3 regions of the Shewanella sp. HL-SH4 genome follow, and region 2 is predicted to be linked to each of the others. Evidence: predicted binding sites of a transcription regulator. Region 2 holds the regulator's gene; each other region holds the start of a gene.
What was found. Region 2 encodes LexA, which represses DNA repair genes until DNA is damaged. Its sites were predicted from a motif close to TACTGTATNNNNATACAGTA; they were not measured.
Positions count from the first base shown of each region.

Region 1: the regulator LexA is predicted to act here: its motif matches at 7,632-7,651, upstream of ACRWQL_RS00685 (LexA family protein).
Region 3: the regulator LexA is predicted to act here: its motif matches at 2,423-2,442, upstream of ACRWQL_RS02100 (YebG family protein).

Region 1 covers NZ_CP195036.1:140,920-149,360, forward strand. Annotated here, with positions in the region: gene ACRWQL_RS00660 (site-specific DNA-methyltransferase) at 1-1,179, opposite strand, end outside; gene ACRWQL_RS00665 (DUF4391 domain-containing protein) at 1,284-2,264, opposite strand; gene ACRWQL_RS00670 (helicase-related protein) at 2,264-5,608, opposite strand; gene ACRWQL_RS00675 (HTH-like domain-containing protein) at 5,614-5,850, opposite strand; gene ACRWQL_RS00680 (Y-family DNA polymerase) at 5,958-7,214, opposite strand; gene ACRWQL_RS00685 (LexA family protein) at 7,215-7,622, opposite strand; gene ACRWQL_RS00690 (LysR substrate-binding domain-containing protein) at 7,946-8,441, opposite strand, start outside.
Region 2 covers NZ_CP195037.1:1,883,269-1,891,709, forward strand. Annotated here, with positions in the region: gene ftsY (signal recognition particle-docking protein FtsY) at 1-18, opposite strand, end outside; gene rsmD (16S rRNA (guanine(966)-N(2))-methyltransferase RsmD) at 197-778, shown strand; gene ACRWQL_RS09185 (NapC/NirT family cytochrome c) at 875-1,438, opposite strand; gene ACRWQL_RS09190 (hypothetical protein) at 1,712-1,978, opposite strand; gene mtr (tryptophan permease) at 2,303-3,559, opposite strand; gene plsB (glycerol-3-phosphate 1-O-acyltransferase PlsB) at 3,559-5,982, opposite strand; gene lexA (transcriptional repressor LexA) at 6,233-6,850, shown strand; gene ACRWQL_RS09210 (cell division inhibitor SulA) at 6,847-7,365, shown strand; gene coxB (cytochrome c oxidase subunit II) at 7,755-8,441, shown strand, end outside.
Region 3 covers NZ_CP195037.1:262,287-270,727, forward strand. Annotated here, with positions in the region: gene prc (carboxy terminal-processing peptidase) at 1-670, opposite strand, end outside; gene proQ (RNA chaperone ProQ) at 693-1,316, opposite strand; gene ACRWQL_RS02095 (GAF domain-containing protein) at 1,593-2,051, opposite strand; gene ACRWQL_RS02100 (YebG family protein) at 2,127-2,411, opposite strand; gene ACRWQL_RS02105 (paraquat-inducible protein A) at 2,595-3,221, shown strand; gene ACRWQL_RS02110 (paraquat-inducible protein A) at 3,310-3,906, shown strand; gene ACRWQL_RS02115 (MlaD family protein) at 3,893-6,568, shown strand; gene can (carbonate dehydratase) at 6,764-7,375, shown strand; gene ACRWQL_RS02125 (hypothetical protein) at 7,616-7,789, opposite strand; gene serS (serine--tRNA ligase) at 7,819-8,441, opposite strand, start outside.

The DNA of each region.
Region 1 (8,441 bases), on a different replicon from region 2:
ATTTACGTCTTTATGCGTCCAAGATGAAGTAGGTTTAACAGGAGGTCTTCCTTCTAGGTAATCTTTTTCCATAATGCCCCATATTTTTTTATTAGGCATAAATTTTGGAAAAACATCATTCAACCGCTTAGTTGCAGTATCAAAACCCCAACGCCATCGACCGTCACTACCATCGTCTTTTTGTGGGTATATTTCAATTAATTTAGTATCACAAACTCTTTGTTTCGATACTGTAAGATTACTTTTTTCTTGATCAAAATAAAAATAATAGAACATATCAGGTCGATCTTCTCTTTTATCAGAATCTCCTGTTTTTCTTAAATCAATTTCTCGGTATGCTTTTCCTCTATCATCAACCTTACTATACCTTTTAGTTATATGCTCTTCCGCTTCAAATCCATATGTTTCTGCTTTAGTTACATTTTTTGCTACTACTAAAATATATTCATGAGCAGTTGCTATAAATTTATCATCAGAGCGACCTTTAGGATTATTAACATTTGCAATTAAACCTAAAATATTAATCTCACCAAATATGTCACTAACAACAGCATTTAAATTATGAATTTCATTATGATCGATAGATATAAATATAACACCATTATCTGTGAGTAAGTTACGAGCTAACTTTAGTCTTGGATAAATCATATTCAACCAATTAGAATGGTATCGACCTGACATATCTGAATTTGTACTTAATTTATTGCCTTTATTATCGACTTGACCAGTCTGCTCAAGATAATTCTGTATATTGTTATGGAAATTATCTTTATAAACAAAATCTTTACCTGTGTTGTAAGGTGGATCTATATAGATCATTTTTACTTTGTTGTGGTATGACTTTTGAAGTAACTTAAGCACTTCAAGGTTATCACCTTCAATGAATAAGTTTTCGGTGGTATCCCAGTTTACGCTTTCCTCGATACATGGCCTTAATGTACCTGTCGAAGGTGTTTGAGAGATTTGGCGAGCCTTAGTCTTACCATGCCAAGTAAAATTGTAACGTTCTTCTGAATCATCTACTGCTTCACCAAGTGCAGTTTTAAGAGCTTCGAAGTCTATTTTATTTTCTGAGAAAACGTCAGGAAAAAGCTGCTTTAGTTGCTCAATATTTTGCTGTGTGATATCTAAGCTTTTTGCTTCAGGGCTGCTGCCCGTGATTTTATCTATTCCACTCATTTTCATACTCACTATCTAAGCCAAATTTGTTTGTATCGAGTTGTATAAAATATTGAATAAACAACTACGTTCTATTTTATGTCATATCACTTCTTTGGCTCACTTTATGCCAATTGAGAAGTGATTGCTGAAATTGCTTGTTTTATCTTTCTTGCTTCTACATTGAGTTTCATTTTTGTATTCATTTGCGTCTCTTTCTTAATCTTGTTCCTGATGCTGCTTAACTCAGCTTCTAATCCTGCTAACTCACGGAGCAAAGCTGTTTTATCCTCATTGCTCTTTTCACGAAACGTTAAACATAAAGTTGATTCCAATAGTGAATCATGTTGTAGCGTATAGCCTTGTGATTCAGATTGTAGATTACCCTGTTCAATTGAAAGGTTCTTAGATGAGCCATCTATATTCATATAGCGACCTGAAATCTTACTTGTTTCCAGCCCTATGAGCATTGCTATGAAATCTTGATAAAGCTCAAAGTAATTGAGGTTTGACGCGTTTTTTAAAGAGAAATCATTAAGAAAGTCATTGTGTGCTTTTGTTAGGTTCGATGAGTTTAACCAATCACTATTATAGATATGCTCTATAACCAATTTGGTTTTATCGGCTTGACTAATACGCTTATCAGCTAGACTGATAGATAATTCATCAGCTAGCTCTAGCAGCAGAATTACTGGGTATGGAATTAAAGTATGTAAAAGTTTAGAAACTTTCTTTAAGGCATTAGATTTAAGTTTGCCTTTGTCCTTATTGCTTAGTTCTTGAGGCAACTTTAACATAACTCGTATCACCGCTACCTCTATGTATTCAACTGTACCAGTGACATAAACAGGGATATTAAGCGTTTCTGGCTTAAGTGTGTTTAGCCACTCGATAGATTGAATAACATCCGTCACTAATTTTTTATCATTAGGGCTTAACTCGTTCCCATTGTGACTAGATGAATCTAAGAGCATTTTCTTGGTGATTCGTGTGCCTAGAAACGTAGAATCAGGTAGTCCCAAGTGCTGATATACCTTGTCTGCTAATCTGTTTTGTTTGGCGTCATCGACTAGACGAAAATCAATATGCTCTATCATTTTTTCCATTACACAATGACTATATAACTAACGACTTCAAAATCATTCACGTTTTGAGTGCTAGATGCTGATAAGACAGTACCACCTCGACTAAACAGGCTTGTAGCACCAATTTCTTCACTTTTACCAGCAATGTTCTCTACCGCTTTTGCTAAAAGATTTTGATAATGATTCATTTTTTTACCATTTTGAGTGCGGTTAGCAAACTGGTGATAAGCATCAGCTGATTGTTCCATGTCGGTTAGCTCTGAACCCAACTTTTTACATAAATCGAGTATTTGTTTTGACTGGGTGAACGAAAGCAAAACGTCTCCGTCGTCAGCGATATAAGCAAGGTAGTAAGGAGCAAGAGAGTAGCTTTCCTCAACCTGAACTTTGCCTTTAATATCTTTTAGGCAGAAAATTACCCCTGATTGAATTTCATCACATACTTGTGAGAATTTACTCGTAAATTGACTTGAATTAGAAATAAGGACAGGAGAAAACAACCCCACTGGAGATTGCTCTAATAATGCTGAATTATCTTGCTCTTTGTTACTGAGAAAGCTTGAAAGGTCCATTCTAAAATCATTCAGCGTCAAATCGGTTATAGAGACACCGCCTGCAATTTCTTCAAGGTCTACCACAGCATTTTGAAGCTGTTCAAGTTGCTTCCTGCGATACTCTAAATCATTCATCCCTTTGTTTTTCTTCGAATCTTGTTCACTGTCAGTTTCAATCAAGTTCTCTTCACCAGTTGCTGAAATATCAAGTAGCACCATTCTTCCGCTCACCCTAGCTTCTAGATTGATATACTCGTCCAATTCCATATTGGGCCAAAAGTTAACCAGCTGAATGACATCATTTACTGAACCTAAACGGTCTATACGTCCAAAGCGTTGAATAATACGAACGGGATTCCAGTGAATGTCATAGTTTATGAGATAGTCACAGTCTTGCAGGTTCTGACCTTCTGAAATACAGTCTGTTGCGATTAAAATATCTACTTCTTCTTTGTATTCAGGGTAAACCTTCTCTCGTTCTTTGGATTTGGGTGAGAAGTGGGTAAGCAAACTATTTAAGTCTGATGTAAACCTTTTACCTACTTTTCCATTTTGGCTAGGAGTACGCAGCGTTGTCTCAGTTCGTTGCCCTGTTATAACAGCTGAGTGAAGGCCAAGTTCTTTTTCAGCCCATGGTGCAATGTTTTTGTATAAATATTCAGCGGTATCGGCAAAAGCCGTAAAAATGATAACTTTTTTGTTATTGCCATTAATCGGTTTTCTGGATTTTTCACTATAAGCTTGCTTTAACATTGATAATTTTGCATCACGTTCAGCATCAATGCTTTTTGATTCTTTAACAATTTCTTGAAGAAATACTCTGTCAGCTTCTAGATCCTGTGAAAATCTGATTAAGTCCATATCTTGAATACGAACTTTGGTTTTATTCCCTATAAGATATGGAGCAAGTTCAGGTGAGTTAAACTCAAGATCATCTATCTCTTCTATTGGTGGGGCCACGAATTCATAAGTAAGGTCGTCTGTTAAGCTGGGTTTTATGTTTGCATTGAAATTATGGATCTTTGTTAGTAATGCATCGACCTGAGTCAATATTTTTTCTGATGTTAGAGTAAAAGAATGGATTGAACTTTCCATGCGCTTAAGCATGTTAATACGGATCAAATGAATCAAGCTTTCTTCACGGTCAACCTGTTTAAATACGCTCTTACCCCCCTTTACTTCTTGGTCATATCGTCTTGCATATTCGGCTTTTTTATCCATTCTCACGTATTTCATTGGTGAGTAGAACGCAAGTGACAGTCTACGGATAGTCTTATTTACTTCTTCCAAAGGGGGAAATTGATCTTTAAGGTCAATAGATGCCTTCAAGTTTACAGGTAGGAGGCGTGTAGGAAACTTACCTATATCGGCAGTGCCGTAATATTTTTCGATATGCTTCCGTGAACGTGCAATAGTATAAATATCGAGCAACTTGAAATAATCAAAGTTCATCGAATCAAGCAATTCTTTAGATGTCCTCACGTAAGGATCTTGTTCAGCCCATTTAGTAAAGCGAGCTTGGGCTTGCTTTAATGTACTTTCAATACTGTTAATACCATGTTCCGACAACGCTTGATCATTCGCTTCCGTAATAAACGCTACTTGATTTTTCATATCATTTAAGCGGTTATTTACAGGCGTAGCAGAAAGCATCAGGACTTTGGTTTTTACACCGGCTTGAATGATGTCTTCCAGAAGTCGTTGGTAGCGATTTCGCCCATCTTTCTTAGGGTTATTATTGCGGAAATTATGTGATTCATCGATTACAACGAGATCGTAGTTACCCCAATTAATTGTTTCAAGGTTAATATCGCCTGAATAACCAGCTGTACGGCTCATATCGGTATGGTTAAGTACATCGTAATTAAAGCGATCACTCGCGAGTAAATTACGTTTGTCGTTTTGCGTATAAATAAGCCAGTTATCACGCAGCTTTTTAGGACAAAGAACAAGCACCTTATCATTGCGAAGCTCGTAGTATTTTATTACTGCAAGAGCTTCAAATGTCTTACCTAAACCAACGCTATCAGCAATGATACAACCATTAAAGTGTTCTAGTTTATTAATTGCCCCTAACACACCATCCTTCTGAAATTTATACAATTTATTCCAAACTAATGTATCTTTAAATCCTGTTTTTACTTTTAAAATCTTGTCTTCTTGAAGATCACCGACAAAATCTTTAAAAATATTATATAAGATAATGAAATAGATAAATTGTGGTGTTTGATCACAGGTAAACTTTGCAAGTTCAGCTTGAAAAAGTTCGGTGGCATCTTTGACTTGTGCTTTACTCCCCCAAACTCGGTTAAAGAAGCCTAAAAGTTCTTGTGCTTGTTCTGCTTTTGCAAGGCTTATCATATCAAAGCCTGAAGATACCGTTAGCCCCAGACCTTGCCCATTAAATTGAGCACCATTAATTGCAATTGAGTTTGATTGAGAATTGACATGGGTGATATGTTGCTGAACAGCGCCTGCTTGTTGAACCAAGCGAACCGATGCTTTCTCTTTCAACCAATCAGCAAACTCTTGCGCTATCGCTTTTTGGTTCAATTGATTACGAAACTTGTTTTCTAGAGTCGTACCATTAAGAGCACCAAAAGGCGATTCACGGTCAAAGGAATCAAATGAGTCGAAACCTTTTGCTTGAGAAAATAGTAGTCTAATTGATTCTAATTTGTTCAACGACTCTTTCAAGTGATCGAAAGCGTAGATAGAAAAAAGCCCCGTCATAACGGAGAGCTTATCGTTGGTTTTAATCGTTTTTGAAAGTGTATCAGCTACTTTATTAGTAACGTTGTCAATTAACATACTGTTTAAACCTTCCTTGTATCTAAACCAGCAGCTTTGAGCCTTGTTGTAAGATTTCTCATCTTACTAAACTCAGTGGCGTAACTAGGCCTCAATCCGACTTCCTCACAAAATTCTCTAGCCGTAATATTTCCTAATTCATCAGCATATTTGATGGACTGAAGATGTAATTCGGCCATGTACTTATTGCGAGGGGCAGAGGCAAGTGCTTGCTTAATTTCTTCTATAATTTCTTTGTTCACAACGTATCCACACTAGGCAAAACAGCTTCTAGCTATTTTAGCTATTTTTGCAAAAATAGCTAATCGTAGTGATTAGGTTCTTAAACCAACAATGGGGCATAACCACGTTAGCACTTAATGTGTGGCACACTTAGCCATTTAGTTGTGTATTGCGGTGTCAGTAAATCCCTTCTCATTGCCCATTTATGCTCTATACCTTGTGCAGCGAGAAACACTGTATCACTGCCATAACGTTGATTGATGTGATCTAACGTAAGCATTAATGCTGGCTTAGCTGTCGGGGGATTAAACAAATCAAGTTGGCTGCTCTGTTCGCTAGCTAAATCGATTAGACCAATTCCTATCTTGTAGTAACGAACACCATCACGAAATAGCTTGGGCGCAGCTTCACTGATAGCTTTGGTTAGCTCGACGGTGCAGTTAGTAGGGCAAGGGAAATGCACTATAGCTTTGTAACTAACAGGACGTTCATCAAAGGGTGAGTTGCTAGCAAAAAGTAGCATGGTCTTGCAGCTTGAGCCTTGCTTACGCGCTTTACTAGCTGCAATACCGACATGCTTGCTCAAAGCTTGTAATAATGAGTCAAAGTCGGCGATCCGCTCCCCTACACTCCGCGTTGAGAAAATTTGCTTTTTATCAGCCCTTGCCTCATCCCACACTTTACACACTTGTCCGTTTAGTTCACGAACTGTGCGCTCGACTTCAATACTGAGTTGTTTTCGGGCTAGCCCAGGTGGCATACACGCTAGTTGATAAGCAGTATGGATATTCATTAATGCTAGCTTCTTACTAATCCTTTGCCCAATACCCCATACGTCCCCAACAACAAGTTGCTTTAGGATAGCGACACGTTCTTGGTCGGTATTAATCACACAAACGCCATGATAGCCCTTAACCTTTTTAGCAGCATGGTTCGCAATTTTAGCTAATGTCAGTGTTTCACCGATCCCAACACAAACAGCTAAACGCGTCTCTTTCCACACTGCACGGCGAATTAACTGGCCTTGAGTAAGGAGGCATTTGATAGCGGGATAGCAGTTCTTAAAGGAGAGGAAGCTTTCATCAATGGAGTAGACATGTTGCTCAGGGGCAAAGCGGCCAATGATGTCCATCATCTTGCTTGATAAATCAGCATAAAGTTCATAGTTCGATGAACAGACAATAACACCACGTTTGGCGCATAAGGCTTTAACTTGAAAGTAAGGTAGAAACTTCCCAATTCCAGCTTCTTTAGCTTGACGATTAGCAGCAACAATCATCCCATCGTTGTTACTTAACACAATAACAGGCTTACCACGCCAATCAGGACGGAAGACCTGTTCTGCACTACAATAAAAGCTATTGGCATCAACAAGGGCAAACATCTAATGCTCACACAATAATGGACTTTGACGGTGGCAACGAATAGAGCGAGTCACTACACCTTCGATACTAAACTCATCATGTTCATGAATGGTTACTGGCTGGAACTGATGATTTGAAGACAGCAATAGACGGCGTTGAGAATCAAGGATCTTGCAAACAAATTCACCATTAAAATTGGCAACTATAACATCTCCATTTCGGGCTGTTTCATGGCGATCGACAATGAGCACATCACCATCAAAGATACCAACGTCTTGCATTGAATCGCCTTGAGCGAGTCCTATGAAGGTTGCGCTAGGATGCTCGATTAGGAGATCATCTAAACTCAGACTTAACTGACTGTACTCTGCAGCTGGACTTTCAAAGCCTATTATTCCTGCATGGGCAGGTATGGGGATCACACGCATAAACAACACCACTGTATTTACATACAGTAATTTTAATGATGAACTAAAAAGAAGCAAGCATAACTTGGATATAAAATCCGAGCTGAAATGATAAAAAATCAGGTTGATGACAAATGTAGGTCTTTTATAGTCTTTCTAAGCAACTCGTTTTTGGACAAAAGCAAGTTACGAAGTTCCGACAACGCTAAATTTTCAGATAGATTTTTCTATGTGAAAAATATCTGTTTACTACACATCTATGGCCAATTTTACTAAGCCACTACAACCTGTTACTCCATTAACTTGTTGAAAGTCTTATTAGGCGGGATATGACAACATGACAATTATCGTATATTAAGTGTATAACATTGCTGTTCCAACCAACGACCAAACGCTGTTATATCAGCCCTGTTAGAATTTAACTCACTATAGACAAAGTAAAAGTTATCACCAGTTTTCAATTCATGCATAGGAATTCTGACAAAATTCTGTTTATGAGATTGATCTACCGTCATATAGTTATTAATAAGCGTAATACCTAAATTGTAACGTGCCGCTTCTGCCGCGAGTAGCACATGGCTAAATTGATTAACTTTTAGATCACTAGGTAGCTCAAACCCACCGGCTTTACACCATCGTAACCAATCATCGGCGATGTTTTGATTTGTGTCAGAATATCGCACAGACAATATCGGATGTTGCCACAATGCCTCAGGGAGTGGCTTATCTCTTATTTTTTCCCAAAGCTTTTGACCGCAAACAGGAAATAACTTTTCAGTAAATAACAATTTACTTACAAAGTGACGTTTTGGTGGATTTACGGTAATAAAACAATCTGCG
Region 2 (8,441 bases):
AAAACCTTTCTTTGCCATGTTTACTACCAGTGCTCAATATAAAATAAGTTCAATTACAGCGATTTTTTTACGCCAATATGGGTTATTGGAGAATACTCAGTATTTTGGTTGAGTTTAATATAAAATATCAGCTGTTTAGGGTGAGCATAGTCTACCACTTTCTTTTTCTTTGTTCAGACAAAATCACGGGGAACACATGGCACGACAAAATAGCAGTAGTGGGCAGGTCAGAATTATTTCTGGACAATGGCGTTCTCGTAAGCTGCCGATCCATGATTTAGAAGGCTTACGCCCTACCACAGACCGTGTGCGTGAAACTTTATTTAACTGGCTATCGGTTGATATTCGGGGCGCTCGAGTATTAGATTGTTTTGCCGGAAGCGGGGCATTAAGCCTAGAGTCGTTATCACGTTATGCCGAATTTGCGTTAATGTTTGAATTACAAAAAAGTGCTGCCAACCAACTGACCAAAAATCTGCACACCCTTAACTGCATCAATGCCAAAGTGATTAATGGTGATAGTTTGCAGTTATTAGCTAAAGGAACAGATCAAGGTTTTGATGTGGTTTATATTGACCCTCCCTTTCGTAAAGGTTTGGCCAAACAGACTATAGAGTTATTAATGGCCCATGGTTGGTTAAATAACGATGCACTCATTTATCTTGAAACTGAAACCGATCTTACTGATCTGGTTATTCCCTCAAGCTGGTTACCACTGAAACAAAAAACAGCGGGACAAGTGAGTTACCGTTTGTATGCTTATCAACCAGTACCATAAACTCACTCAATACCGTTAAGCACACTTTAAATAATCATCCATAAAAAAACCTCGTTCACTTGAACGAGGTTTTTTTATTAAGTAGCCTAAGCCAAGTTACTTTTTAGGGTAAGGATGGGCGACACCTTTATGGCAATCAACACAGGTTTTTCTGTCTTCGGGTGCTTTTTTGAAATTATTTTCATGCATTTTTTTCGCCATCTTCTTCATGCCTTCTGGCTGATTCTCATAGATGCGAGTATGGCAATGACGACAGTTAGCTGAATCATTAGATTTGAAATACTTTAATGCTAGGTCTGCTTGCTCTTTACGGTTTTCATCTAACCATGCTTGAGTATTGAAATCATCTATCATGATAAAACCGTATAAATCTTTAGAAACGATGATTTTTTTGATCAAGTAATCAACTGGGCCATGGGGTAAATGGCAATCTTGGCATTGCACTGTTACACCTGCATTGCCACCACCATGAGCTGACGCTAATACTTCATCCTTTAAAGAATGATTACTATGACAAGACATACAGAAAGCATCTGTACTTGTTGCATGTAAGGTTTGCTGAGTTGCAAAATAGCCAACTACACCTAAAATCACACCGACTAAAATCAGTACGATAATGGAATATTTTGTGCTTGGTTTAAATAGGGTTCGCCAGTTCATCACACATCTCCGTTTTACAACATTTTATATATTATTAATTTTGAGTAAGTGTAGAGTGTTGTGGCACGAAAAAAGCTGATATGCCTCTAGATTTAGGTAATAGGTAGAATTCATCACTTAAACTTTGAAGCTGATCAATAATTGACTAACTATTACTCACTCAAACCTTAAACTAAACTTAATACAACGGAGGTTGCTTAACAACAAGACACGAAATATCAACAGTATAATTGCAACACAGATCTCATTTTATGCCATGACCCGCTAATTTAATTATTTATGTTGAGCCAAAATATGCTGTTTTTCACGGGCTAGTATAAGCATCTTCCAGCCACCCCACAGCATTATCCCCCCACCTACAAGGATCATGGCGTAAATGATTTGTTGATCCGCCAACATAGGTAAAAAGTTTTTATCAAAGCCAGCAAATATGCCATACAAGCCTAAGCCAAACAGAAGGCTGCCTGGAAAATCAATAATGGCAATCATCAGCATTTTACGATCAATCGCTTTTAGTTGTGTTAGTAGCAGATCTGACATAACAATTTCATCCTTAAATTAAAAAATTAACAAATTAACAAATTAACAAATTAACAAATTAACAAATTAACAAATTAACAAATTAACAAATTAACAAATTAACATAGCAATAAAAACAATATGTTATCAACAAGTTTATTTGTTTTATGTTTCATCTGCCTTATAACATGGGAGGGTAACGTAATGATTAAAACATGCCTCCTTCATTTTTAATTCTTAACATAGGGTTTCACGTATCTTATTGCCCACAGTTAAGCTACAAAATGCCATAAATGCAAAAAGTCTTCCGAAGAAGACTTTTTATTATGTAAGCCTGTCAAAAACCTACTGGTAAACCGGTAAAATATCCGCCATGGCCAACAAGTGACACGTTGCCGTTAATGCCCCAAATAACACCACAATCATGATCAACATATTGCCTCCTGGTACTTTAAAGCTTTGGCTATTTGGATAGAGCTGACGGGTTTTATAAGCCAATAGTGCAGGTACAATAACCGCCCAAATGGTTGCGGCTAAAGCTGCAAAACCGATAGCCATTAAAAAACCATTAGGAAAGAGTAACCCTAATACTGTTGGTGGAATAAACGTAATTGCTGCGGTTTTTAATCGACCAGTACGTGAATCATCAAAACCAAATAAATCAGCTAGGTAATCGAATAAGCCTAATGTCACCCCTAAGAAAGATGAGGCAACCGCTAAGTTGGCAAACAAGGTCAGTACGCGTGATAAATTTTCGCTGGCGATGGATTCAGATAAGGCCGCCACTAATACCCCCATATTACCGCCTTGGGCAATAATATCTGAGAACATAGCACGAGAAATATTACCCATAGTGACCACTAACCAACAAGCATAAATCACCAAGGCAATGGTTGTGCCTAGGACGATAGCTTTTACAATGGTTTTGGCATCTTTACCGTAATATTTAACCAGACTGGGTACATTGCCATGGTAACCAAAACTGGCCAGGCCAAATGGCAATGCAGCCAGCATATAAGGTAAATAACGAGCTTCACCGTCGGGCTCAAACAATCGACTTGGCTCTATTTCAATTAATAAGTTACCCGTAGCTAAAAAGAAAGTGATCACCATACCACCAAGCATAATGGTGGTAATGCGATCAACAGCTTTAGTGCTGATTAACACAATAAGTGCTAGCACCAATGCAAACACTAATCCGGCGATACTTTGCGGTAAGCTGATGCCAATAGCCTGCAGACTATGATTAACAATCGAGCCACCGCCACTAATATAAGCGTAAGTTAGGATGTACAACACAAAAGCAATTGATAAACCATTGACTATTCGACCAAATTGCCCAAGTGTATCACGCGTTAACGTGTCAAAACTGGCCCCAGGTTCAAAATGTAAATTGGCTTCTAGCAATAGTAAGCCAGACATCAGCATACAAAACCAAATACCCACTAGCATCAATAAGGAATAACTAAACCACATGCCTGCCCCAACAACAGGTAACGAGAACATTCCCGCGCCAACAGTCGTACCAGCAATAATCATTGCCCCACCAATAAGAGACTTACTTTTGGGGCTATTTTTAGCCGCATTCATGTGGTTTGCCATTAATTTAAATGCTCCGCGTTTACGCTATCTTGAATGGTTTGTCGCACTGATGGACGTAATAATCCATTCGCGTGGTCGCGTATACGGAACACTTCATCTAATGGCTCACGACTGCATAAATAACCTAGCTCTTTTAGTTTCACGCTCAGGGTATTGTACAATTTTTTATCGTAGAACTCTGGTGCAGTAATACCGTGCAACGCCCCTAACCTTTGGGCCAATAAATGGCTGTCTCGTTCAAGCTCTGCACGCTCTAATTCAGGTTTGATCCCTAGCAAGTTAAAGATAATGGCATAACGCTGTAATGTTTCACTGACGGTTTCAGCTAATAGCTCTAACTGGGTGATATTGGCTTGGACAACAACACAACGTTTATCACCACTAATTAAATTCTCCTCAACCATTTGATCAAGCACTAAATCAACATAAGCGGGAAGATCAGCAATACCCATAAATAATTCTGCTTTCATCAGCGGGTAAAAGTCCTCAACCACTGCCAGAATTTGTTCACGATTACATTCTTCATAGCGCACTAAACAACTGGCAATTAAGGAAGGAATAATCATGATATGAATAATGTTATTACGATAATAACTCAAGGTAATAGCATGGTTAGGGTCAATTGCGACAATATCCCCTAATGGGTCTTTTTCTAAGGTAAATTTATTGAGTGATAAGCAATGCTTAACAATGGATGGACCATCACCTTCTGCAACCGATGCATAGTCGGAATAAGGTGCTTGTTTTAACAACTTTAAATAGAAATTTAGCTGACGCTCAAGCTGATGACGTTCTAGCGCATTTTGCTCTGAGGCTAATAACACTAAACTAGTTAGCGTGACTGAACTTGCCGCTGCTGCGCCATTAATGTTGGTCATCACTTGATTGGCTAGAAGATTAACTGCTGGCGTAACCCATGATGGTTTCTGGTCAGGATCTTTGGCAATTTCTTCACGCCAATCAGGAGATTGCTGTTTCAAAAAGTTTTGTAAATTGATTGGCTCGCCAAAGTTTACGTAACCCTGGCCAAAATTACCCAGCTTTCGAATAGCGCCAAATACCTGCCAAAGCGATTCCTTCTCTTTTTTCTTACCACTTAATTCTTTATGGTAAGTAGCCACTTCCATCACGTGGTCATAACCGAGATAAACAGGCACTAACGTCACCGGCCGCTCAATACCACGCAGTACACTGTTAATTGTCATGGCTAACATACCGGTTTTAGGCGCAAGCAATCTACCAGTGCGTGAACGACCACCTTCGGTAAAGTATTCAACGGCGTAGCCCTTAGCAAACAGTTGATCTAAATACTCACGAAAAATAGCGGTATACAGTTTGTTGCCATTAAAACTACGGCGAATGAAAAATGCACCACCACGACGGAACATTGGGCCTGCAGGCCAGAAGTTTAAGTTGATACCGGCTGCAATGTGCGGCGGCACCATACCTTGGTAATACAAAATATAAGACAGCAGTAAATAGTCCATGTGGCTGCGATGACAAGGCACATATACAATTTCATGACCGTCATGATGCAGTTGGCGCACTTGCTCAGCGCCTTTGATGTTAATACCACTGTATAGCTTATTCCATAACCAGGTTAGAAAACGCTCAGCAATACGTACTAAACTATCTGAATAGTCGGCCGCGATTTCGTCCAGATACTCAATCGCAGTTTCACGTGCTTTTTCTTTGGAAATCTTCTTGTTTGCCGCTTCTTCTTCAATGGCCTTATTGATCGATTCAGACTTTAATAACGAAGCAAACAGAGCTTGACGGTTAGGCAGTTGTGGTCCAGTCATAACTTTACGTTGACGGCGAAAATGTACTCGAGCCACCCGAATTAATTTATGGGCAATGGCTTCATCAGTACCATGTTCATCGGCTAAGTAGCGTAATGACATTGCGTTAGAGAACTGCACAAAACTATGGCGACCTAGAAATAGAATCATTAACCATTTACGTAACCAGGTTGGATTCTCACGTTCAAGCACAGCAGCTTTCATCGTGTCATCTTCTTTGCCTGGAGTACGGCCCCAATAAAGACTTACTGGCACAAGTTGGATATCTAGTTCAGGCTGCTGACGGTGGAGCGCTAATAAACTGGTAAAACAGTTTAAAAACTTCTCACCACCCTCACGCTTACCAATAATAGGCTTTCGCCCCTCTAAACAAACAACTCGTGGCACTTTCATACCATCAAGTTGTAATGGCGCATAAGGACTTGGTAAGCCTAAGCCTTGGGTCATTTCGCTTAATGCTGCAGTGTCACTGATCGACTCTGTCTTCATGACATAAACAATGGGCTTGTCTGGATCGAAGTTTAGATCTGCAAATGGGTCATGTGGCACAACTATCGTTTGCACCATCAGCTTTTGCACCCTACGCAGCAGTCTAAGCATGATTGAATCTGGTTTTGACATAATAATATTCGCAATAAAGCCCTTTTAATATGGGCGCATAGGATACCAGAAACTGGTTACCTTTCACTATAGGCTGTACACATCAAACAATGCTTTTAAATTCAAGAACAAATAAATTGAAGCATGCAATTGATACATATAATAAAAAAGCCGTTAAAAATAATAAAATTAAAAAATAATTGGTGAATACTTGCGCAAACACAAACACTGTATATAATGACAGTTACTGTATAGAAAGACAGGAAATAACATGAGACCCTTAACACCACGCCAAGCTGAAATTTTAGAGCTTATTAAAAACAATATCTCTGAAACTGGTATGCCACCTACTCGTGCAGAAATAGCTACGCGCCTAGGTTTCAAAAGCGCAAATGCCGCTGAAGAGCATTTAAAAGCCTTGGCTAAAAAAGGGTTTATTGAAATCATGCCCGGCACATCCCGTGGAATACGATTAACCCAAGAAGATGAACCTGAAGAAACAGGTTTACCTTTAATTGGACAAGTCGCTGCAGGTGAACCTATTTTAGCGCAAGAGCATGTAGAACAATACTATCAAGTTGATCCTAATATGTTTAAACCTGCCGCAAACTTTTTGTTAAGGGTTCGCGGTGACAGCATGAAAAACATCGGCATTTTAGAGGGTGATTTACTCGCCGTTCATAAAATACAGCAAGCCAGAAATGGCCAGGTCGTTGTTGCTCGTGTTGAAGATGATGTGACAGTGAAACGTTTTGAGAAAAAAGGCAATGTCGTATATTTGCACGCTGAAAATGAAGCGTATGCACCTATCGAAGTCGATTTAAGTTACCAAAGCCTCACTATTGAAGGGCTTGCAGTTGGTGTAATTCGTATTGGAGAATGGTTATGAACAAACTAATGGGTACATCCCCTCGTCATCCTGGTTTATGGGTAGATTTGCCAACTGCAGATATTAATTTAGCGCAGCCTATCACCACACTCCAAACCGAAACCAATGGTAAAGTGGAACTCAGTCAATATGCTAGCCAGTTGGCACAACTAAGCCTGCAAGGTCGTTGGATTGTGCTAATTAACCCCGCCAATATTAATTATAAACAGATGTTAGCTAGTGCCGGGGTAAGAATGGACCGCGTATTGTTAGTACATGCGAAGGATGAAATTGAAACACTTTGGGCAATGGAAAAAGCATTAACCAGTGGTACATCAAGTGCCGTTATTTCATGGACTCAACCTTTAGATGCACGCGACAGTCGCCGATTAGAGTTAGTGGCAAAAAGTGCCCGAGCACTAGGTGTCGTTATTGAAGATGTAAGCACTCACTTAGGCACTAATTTGGCAACTAAAGCGATTATTTCATATCAAAATAATGCTGTTAAAACAATTAATTTCACTTCATTTCATTAGTACTAAACGCCGTGTTTACTGAGCCCTGTCTATGTACAGGGCTTTTTTATGCAAACTTTCAGTTAATTAGCTATAAAAGTGATCTTGATCAATGTTTAATCTACAAGTAATGTATTTAACAGGGTTGAAACATTTTTAACCTAATTGAAACGCTACAGTCTAGATTTTATCTGACAGATAAAAGCGTCAAATCAGAATTGATAGGTTCAGTTGTAGGTGCCAGCGTGGTGCACATAAATACAAATCCGTAAGCCTTACACGCTTACAACCACCAGGGTACTTTGAGGTCATCAAGCTTTTTTGGGAACCGAAGAGTTTACATAGAGCAGAGACTTACTGTGTGACTCTTCTTTGTAGTTGCTATTCGCAATTGGCAGAGGAGAAGTCTTGTGAAGCAATGGTTGTATTGTGTAATGGCGGTGTTAATGGCACCTCCACTTGGGGCAAACGAAATGCCCCTCAACATGACAAAGGGTGTAACGAATATCAGTGGCCAGGTTTATGACCTCCATATGATTATTCTTTATATTTGCTGTGCTATTGGTGTTGTGGTGTTCGGGATCATGATTTATTCAATGATCTATCATCGTAAATCCAAAGGCGCGGTCGCGGCAAATTTTCATGAAAGTACCAAAGTAGAAATTGCTTGGACCGTGATCCCATTTGTTATTTTAATTGGTATGGCCATTCCAGCCACTAAAACCCTTATCGCTATGGAAGATCCGTCTGACGCGGACTTAACCATTAAGATCACTGGTTCGCAGTGGAAATGGCATTACAGTTATTTTAATGAAGATGTCGAGTTCTATAGCATTTTATCCACTCCTCGCACCCAAATTGACGGTGATGAAACTAAAAGCGCAACCTACTTATTAGAAGTAGATAAACCTTTGGTACTGCCTCTCAATCGGAAAGTGCGTTTTTTAATGACATCAGATGATGTTATCCACTCTTGGTGGGTTCCAGCTTTTGCGGTTAAAAAGGATGCTAACCCAGGCTTTATTAACGAAGCTTGGACACGAATTGATAAAGCAGGAACTTACCGTGGTCAATGTGCTGAATTATGCGGCAAAGAC
Region 3 (8,441 bases), 1.6 Mb from region 2:
GCTCAACAGTTCTAGCAAAGGCGTTCATCACAGTTTGGAATACATCTTCGCTATTAGTTTGACTTAGGCGTTTAATCGCATTGTCATATCGCTTGGTTAAAATCTCAACAATTTCATCCCATTTTTTGCCAGTTAACTTAAGATTTAACGCATCATATTTAACACGTTGACGCCATAACTCATTAAGCTCAGCATCATCTTTTGGCCATGCAGAATCCTTACGATCGAATTCATAAGCGTCATCTTCTTTTGCAAAATCGAATTCTGTTTGTAGAAGTGTCAATGCATAGGCAAAACGTTCATAACGACGAGTCTGTAGTAAATCAAACATTTTATATGCAGGTGATATATCACCTGCTTTTACCATGTCATCAAACTGACTTTTATATTGGTCAAAGTTATTAATATCTGCTTGAGTCAATACATTGCGGCGATAATCGAGTTGCTCTAAAAATCGTGCGTATATCTGCTCTGAAAAAGCATCATCAAGGTCGAAACGATGATAATGCGCACGAGTAAACAAATTTGTTACTCGTTTACTCGCAGCCTGATGTTGAGGCTCTTGGGCTAGTTTGGGTAACTCGCTGATTTGAACCGTTGGTGAAATTGCCCATGCAGAAAATCCGACGAATGCACAAGCAATTGACGCGGCCAATGTAAGTTTTCGCATCAACAAGTTACTCCTTTAATTTTTATAATAGTATGTGGGCTACACGTACTTTGATGCTCAAGCCAGAATCTAACTGAACATGGACATCTTCTTTCTTAATGTCGGTAATCGTTCCAGCAACTGGCGATGCACCTAACTTAACGTTTACACGTTGGTTGGTAGATAGGTCTTCCATTTTTGCAGGCACTAGATTAACAACAGGCGCAGCTACTTTAACTGGACGCTCTTTTTTAGCTTCTGGTCGAGCTTTAGGAGCCACTTTCTTAGCAGGCTTTTTAGCAGCAGGCTTAGGCGCTTGAGCTTGACGTTTAGCTTTGGCTTTGTCTTGGCTCTCTTTCAACGTGGCTTGAGCATGATCAATATGCTCTTGCTCTAAAGCGCCACATTCATTGCCGTCTAAATCAACACGCTGCACGCCAACTTTAACACCTTTAAGGTATCTCCAGCTGCTAGTGTAACGACGCAAAGCAACACGAAGTTGTGTTTTACTAACCCTAGAATCATCAGCTAACCGTTCAGCCAAATCTTGAAATAAACCAATTTTTAATGGCTTTGTGTCGCCATCTGCAATAAAGCATGCAGGAAAGGTTTCATATAAAAACGCTAAAATTGCGTTGGTGTCGGTCAACTTGTCTGTTGATTCCATTTTTACTTCCACGTTAAATAAGGGGACTAAATCGGCAGATATAAATAAGCCTGTAGTCGTTCATCTTTTGCTAAGATTTTCAGTTTACTGACACTTAGCCTACAAATTAGCATTTACAGCCGTTCTGCTAAAGCCTCTGAAACAAACTCTAACAAATTTTCAGCTATTTACACTAGCATCTATTTGGCTTTTCACAGATATGTGAATGCTCAAGCAGGCTATTATAAAGCTCACAGCAGCGATTGCGACAATCATTTACTATTTTTTGCCTGCAATTTAATCAAATAGGCAAGTTTCAAACTGTTTTACCAGTAATTCAATCCCATCTTGATCATCTTGGTCAAAACGATTGAGTGATGGGCTGTCTATATCAAGTACCGCAATGACCTTACCATTTTGGCGAACGGGTACAACGATTTCTGAATTACTGGCCGAGTCACAGGCAATATGTCCTTCAAACTGATGTACATCGGCTACTCTTTGGGTCTGATTTAGTGCAGCGGCGGTGCCGCAAACACCTTTACCCCAGGGTATTCGGGTACAAGCAACTTTACCTTGAAACGGACCAAGTACAAGTTGCTCATCTTTAGTGATATAAAAACCGGCCCAGTTTAAATCATCAAGATTGTCGTTTATTAATGCTGAAAAATTTGCCATTGCAGCAACAATATCGTCCTCACCTGCCATTAAGGCTTCCACTTGACGAGTTAACGTGCGATAAAACTCAACTTTCATTGTAATTCCTTGATCCCAAAATATTACTTTAACTAATTTAACCCATAGGTTAACAGTAGTTTTTATTATTTGAAATTAATCTTGTTTAACGGTCTTTTTCTTTGGCTTTGTTTCTGCTGGTGTAGCCGTTTTAACAACACCACGAAGTACATTAGATAATTCGTCTTTATTATTTGCTAAATAGAAAGCAAGTTGTTCGCAGGTAGCGTCATCTAAATTAGCATCAGAAGCAGCTAGAAATGGTACTAAATTATCGACTATATCGAGCATTTTGTCGTAGGCATCGGCTTCTTTCTTCGATGTGAAAGTCATTTTCTCAACCCCTTCTCTTACCACGACAAATTGAGTTATCACTGCCATGAACATATCTCCACTGTTTTTATATACAGTGCCAAGGTTGACATAGTTAAAGGGTAATACGCAATAGTCATCAACATAATAATTGACTTGTTTTATGATTTTGTTCGATATTGCTCATTAAATTTTTAAATGTCGTATAATATAAGCAGCTTAATGATAAGGAAAATTTAAATAATAAACATAATGCCAGAGCCTAAGCTATTTAAAGCAGTCATTCTTTGTCGCTCATGCGATTTAGTTATTCGAAAACGCGCATTGCCTTCTAATGTCAGGGCGCTGTGTCCGCGATGCGATACAGCTCTGTATGACACACCCTATTGCTCTATAAACGGCCTTTTAGCTTTATGTATCACCTCACTTATTTTATTTTTACCTGCTAATTTGTTACCTGTACTTGAAATTAACTTTTTAGGCAGTATTCGTACTACCACCGTTTTTGAATCTGCTGTAGCGGTATGGGGACAGGGATACTGGATTGTAGGTTTGGCCGTGATAGCCTCTGCAGTTGCCGCTCCTGCGTTGTTAGTCTTATCTATTCTATTTCAAGTATTAATTATAAAGTTTAATTTAACCTCTTCTTTTTGGCAGCAAACGTTCCGCGGCCTACTCAAAAATCATGGTTTACTTTCTCAATTAACAATGCTCGAAATTTATGTGATTAGTTTTTTAGTCTCGGCATTCCAGCTATCTGACTTTTCTGATGTTTATTTCGGCATGGGAACATTAAGCTTTTGTTTATTATTCTTATCAATTCTATTTTTACAGCGTGAATATAATCTTGAGCATATGTGGAGTTTTGTGAATGACTGATAATAACGAAGTCACTCATTCGACTTTGTCACAAGCAGAAGTTGAAAAAGGTAATCAATTAACCTCATTAGCGCCTCAGGGTCAGAAGATGGGGGTGTGTTTATGTCTGGTGTGCAAAAAAGTTAATCCGACAACCGAGCAAAATTGTAGTCGCTGTCATTCACGCCTGAGCACCCGAAATTATGCTAGTATTCAACAAAGTTGGGCTTTATTAGTCACGGCAACCGTTTTGCTGGTCCTAGCGAACATTTATCCAATTACTTTACTTACCAATCGTGGTGTAGTGACTAACGACACAATATTTAGCGGCATTGCACACCTTGTCCATTTAGGCCTTTACCCGATTGCCATCATTGTGTTTACTGCCAGTATTCTTGTACCTTGGCTTAAAATTTTCGGACTGGGGCTGTATTTAAGTGCCATCAGCTTTAATATCCCTATTTCTAAACGAAAAATGATGATCGGCTTTCACATTATTGAATGGATTGGGCGCTGGTCAATGTTAGATCTATTTGTTATTTCACTCACTGTGGCATTAGTGAATATGGGGCAACTATTAGATGCAAAACCCGCTCCTGCGGCAACCGCCTTCGCATTAGTAATATTATTAACACAACTCGCAGCAAAAGTGCTGGACACTCGCTTACTTTGGGACCGCTTGGAAACTCATAATGACGCAAATTGAATCGCCAAAAGTTGTAAAGAAAAAACTATTTTCTCCTATCTGGTTACTCCCTATTGTTGCTTTGGTACTTGGCGCTTGGCTAGGCATAAAAAGCATTAAAGAATCAGGCGTTGAAATAAACATTCACTTCCCGAGTGCTGCAGGCATTGATATCGGTAAAACCTTAGTAAAATATCAAGGGTTAGCTGTGGGTAAAGTCACGGATGTCAGCATTGATGAAGATCTTAATGGCGTAAATGTAAAAGTCGTTATGGACTATCGTGCAGATCCTTTTTTGAACAAAAACACTCAGTTTTGGTTAGTTAAACCAAAAGCCAGCATTACTGGTGTTGAAGGACTTGAAACGCTATTTTCGGGTAATTATATTGCCATTCAACCGGGAGATGGTAAATCACGCACTAATTTTGAAGCACAACGAGAGGCACCAGCTATTACTCCTGGTAGTGAAGGCATGGTTATTGAACTTCATACCGATAAGCTTGGCTCTATTGACGTAGGTTCATCTATCTTTTATCGACAAATACCTGTTGGTAGTATTGTAGGTTATCGATTATCAGGTAGCTCAAATGTTATTATTAGCGCCTTTATCCAGGAGCAATATTCGCATTTAGTGCACTCTGACTCTCGTTTTTGGAATGCATCAGGCCTCAGTATTGATGCCTCACTATCCGGGGTCAAAATCAATACCGAAAGTCTTGCTTCAATTTTAGCAGGTGGCATTAGTTTTAATACCGGCAGTGAAACCACTCAAGCTGAGAATGGGGATATTTTTAGTTTATTTGAAGACGAAGAGCATGCTAACGGCGGCTTAGTATTTAATCTGCACTTACAGAATGCCGAGGATATTAGCGAAAACGCGAGCTTGGTTTATAGAGGCGTTACTGTCGGTAAAGTTGAAAAACTTGCTTTAACTGACACAGGAGTAACGTTACAAGCTGCAATTGAATTGCAATATCGCTCATTATTAGCAGCGGATTCTCGATTTTGGATTGCCGGTGCGGATATTTCTTTTGCTGGTGTGAAGAATCTATCACGCTTAGTGACAGGCAATGTGATTAATATTTTACCAGGCACTTCCACTGCAGCAATACCGTCAAGTTACCCGCTTGAAACCCAGGCTCCAGATCTACTTAAACAGCAGAAGTTATTAATAAACTTAACATCAGACTCACACACTGGTATGAGTATTGGAGCCCAGGTCAGGTATAAACAACTACCAATAGGAAAAATTATTTCGACCCAATTGACGGAAGATTTTAGTGCGGTTAAGTATCAGGCTGAGATTTATCCCGAATTTAAATCACTTATCACTCAGGGCAGTTTTTTTGTAAGTGAACAGGCAATCAAATTAGACGCATCCTTAGATGGAGTTAAATTTGAAACACGTGATTTAACAACATTAATTGAAGGAGCGATAACATTAGTTCCCAGTCGAGCTAAGGAGACCGTCAAGTCAGGTAGCGCATTTACCATTTATAATAGTATCGATTCTGCACAGCAGTTATTTGCTGAACAACAAAAACTTAAATTGACTGTTATTAGCCAAGATGGTGCAGGCTTAAGTGAAGGCGCACCCATTTATTATAAAAAAATGCCTATTGGTCACATTACAAAAATTGAGTGGCAAGCTAAAGAAGATTTATTTGCACTGCATTTATCTATTGAACAGCAGTTTAAGCAGTTACTGCAACCTAAAACGGTATTCTGGCGTAATGATGCTGTAACAGTGAATGCAAGTTTGGCGGGAGTGCAAATTGATGTAGCACCGCTTGCAGGGGCAATTAAAGGCAGTATTTCACTCGGTTTTATTGATGATGAGCTGTTTGAATCAGTTGATACTAAAACGTTATCGACACAAACCAAGATAGTATTTAATAATCAACTTTTTGACAATCAACATTTAGCCTTAACCCAGGCAAAGCCAATTGCTATTGTTTTACCCGCCAATGCTAAAATTGAACCTAACTCCCCTATCCGTTTCCGTGGCCATCAAATAGGTGAAGTGAAACAAGTTAAGTTAACTAAGGATTTATCTCAACAGCATGCTACTGCTTATTTATATGGAGAATATGCTAAGCACTTTAGTAAACAAGACTCTGAATATTTTGTTGTTGAAGCACAAATCTCGCTTGCTGGTATAAAAAATGTTGATACGCTAATCACGGGTGCGTACATTGGTGTATTGCCGGGGACATCTAATATTACTAGCGACCAGTTTGAAGCAAAAATGGCTGTTCGCTATGATGCTAACCGCCCTAAAGATGCCGTTAGCTTTACCTTAATCGATAATCAATTGGGATCAATCAAAGTCGGCACACCTCTATTTTTCAGAGGCATAGCCATCGGCCAAATCGATGCTTACGAGCTATCAAGTACAGGCCAACAAGTCACTATGTTTGCTCATATCCGTCAAGAGTATGCTCATCTTGTTAATACCAGCAGCCAGTTTTGGGATGCATCAGGAATTAAGCTTGAAGTTGGTATTTTTTCTGGGGCACAAATAGAAACGGGTTCACTTGAAACGCTACTGTCAGGAGGAATTTCAGTGGTGACTAAAGATATCACAACAGCTGTAAATAAGATTTCACCCTCAACTGAGTTTTTGCTACAAAACAGCATGGATAAAGAATGGCAAGAGTGGAGCCCAGCTCAAGATAAGTAAATCAGGCTTGTTACATTTTTTAAAGGCGAAGTAATTATTTTACTTCGCCTTTTTTTAAAATTAACAATTCTATCAATCAAACAGATTATTGGTTAATTGGATAGACCAGATCAGCATGTTTTACTGATATAATCGTTATAAAATTACACCTAGGCATTAAGCATATCTATGATAAACACGGATATGTGACACTTTATGAAACTGCTAAAACCTTTATTTGATAATAACCGCCGCTGGGCTGAGCGTATTAATCAAGAAGATCCAACCTTTTTCCAAAAACTGGCCAATCAACAGAATCCTGAATACCTTTGGATTGGGTGTTCCGACAGCCGTGTTCCATCCAATCAAATTATTGATTTAATGCCGGGTGAAGTCTTCGTCCATCGTAATATTGCCAATATGGTAATCCATACTGATCTTAACTGTTTATCCGTCTTACAATATGCGGTAGACGTTTTAAAAGTTAAGCATATTATGGTCGTTGGGCATTATGGTTGTGGTGGCGTAAAGGCGGCTATGCAAAATCAACGTCTTGGTTTAATTGATAACTGGTTAGGCCATTTACGCGACATCCATCGCATTCATCAAGATGAGTTAACCGGTTTAAATGAAACCGCGCGTTTTGACCGTCTTTGTGAGCTAAACGTCATCGAGCAAGTGGCTAACGTCACCACATCCACAATAGTCCAGGAAGCTTGGGATAGAGGTCAAAATGTGTCTGTTCATGGCTGGATTTATGGTATTAATAATGGATTATTAACCGATTTAGGTGTAACGGCCGATCATGATACTGCATTAAGAACCTAGTTTACATTATTCTATTTGCAATGCGCATTTGATACAAGCACACTTTATATTCTTAATAAGTTACTCTTCACTGAATGTAACTTTAACAGAGTAACTTTCTAAAAAAGTCGATGCATAGGATACAAAATCTTGTAATTAAATGCCGCTTTATAGTTTCTTACCTTTTTACTTCAGTTGAATATGTTAAAAAATAACAAAAAAGCCTCATTGATTTATCAAAGAGGCTTTTATATTTTGGCTTTAAAGTTTGAAGCCATTTTCAATAACAATGAACAGTGCTTGAGCAAATTGAAACATGACTAACGCACCGAAGAACAACATCACTAACGAGTAGATTCTACTTTTATTATTATCATTACGCCTAGGCGCCATAGTCGTACTTTCCCAAGCACTTACCCTCAATAACCATGTCATTAATGATTACTGAGGATTAATTGTATCTGTTAACCAATAACGGCTAAACCACCCATATATGGACGCAATACTGCAGGCACTGTAATAGTACCATCTGCATTTTGATAGTTTTCTAATACTGCCACTAAAGTACGTCCAACCGCTAAGCCCGATCCATTTAACGTATGCAATAAAGCAGGTTTATTATCCACTTTATTACGATATCTAGCCTGCATGCGACGCGCTTGGAAGTCCTTCATGTTTGAACAAGAAGATATTTCACGGTAAGTATTTTGGGCAGGTAACCAGACTTCAATGTCGAATGTTTTACTTGCGCCAAAGCCCATGTCACCAGTACACAATATAACTGTACGGTAAGGTAGTTCGAGCGCTTCTAAAATGCTTTCAGCATGTTTAGTTAACTCATCTAATGCGGCCATTGAATGGTCTGGGTGAACAATTTGCACTAATTCAACTTTATCAAATTGGTGCTGACGAATTAAACCTCGGGTATCACGACCGTATGAGCCTGCTTCACTTCTGAAACACGCTGTTAAAGCCGTCATTTTTATCGGTAATTCGGCTTCATCAACAATCGTGTCACGCACCAAGTTAGTTAGCGGGACTTCGGCTGTTGGGATCAAAGATAAGCTTTGTGCTTCTTCAGTTGCTG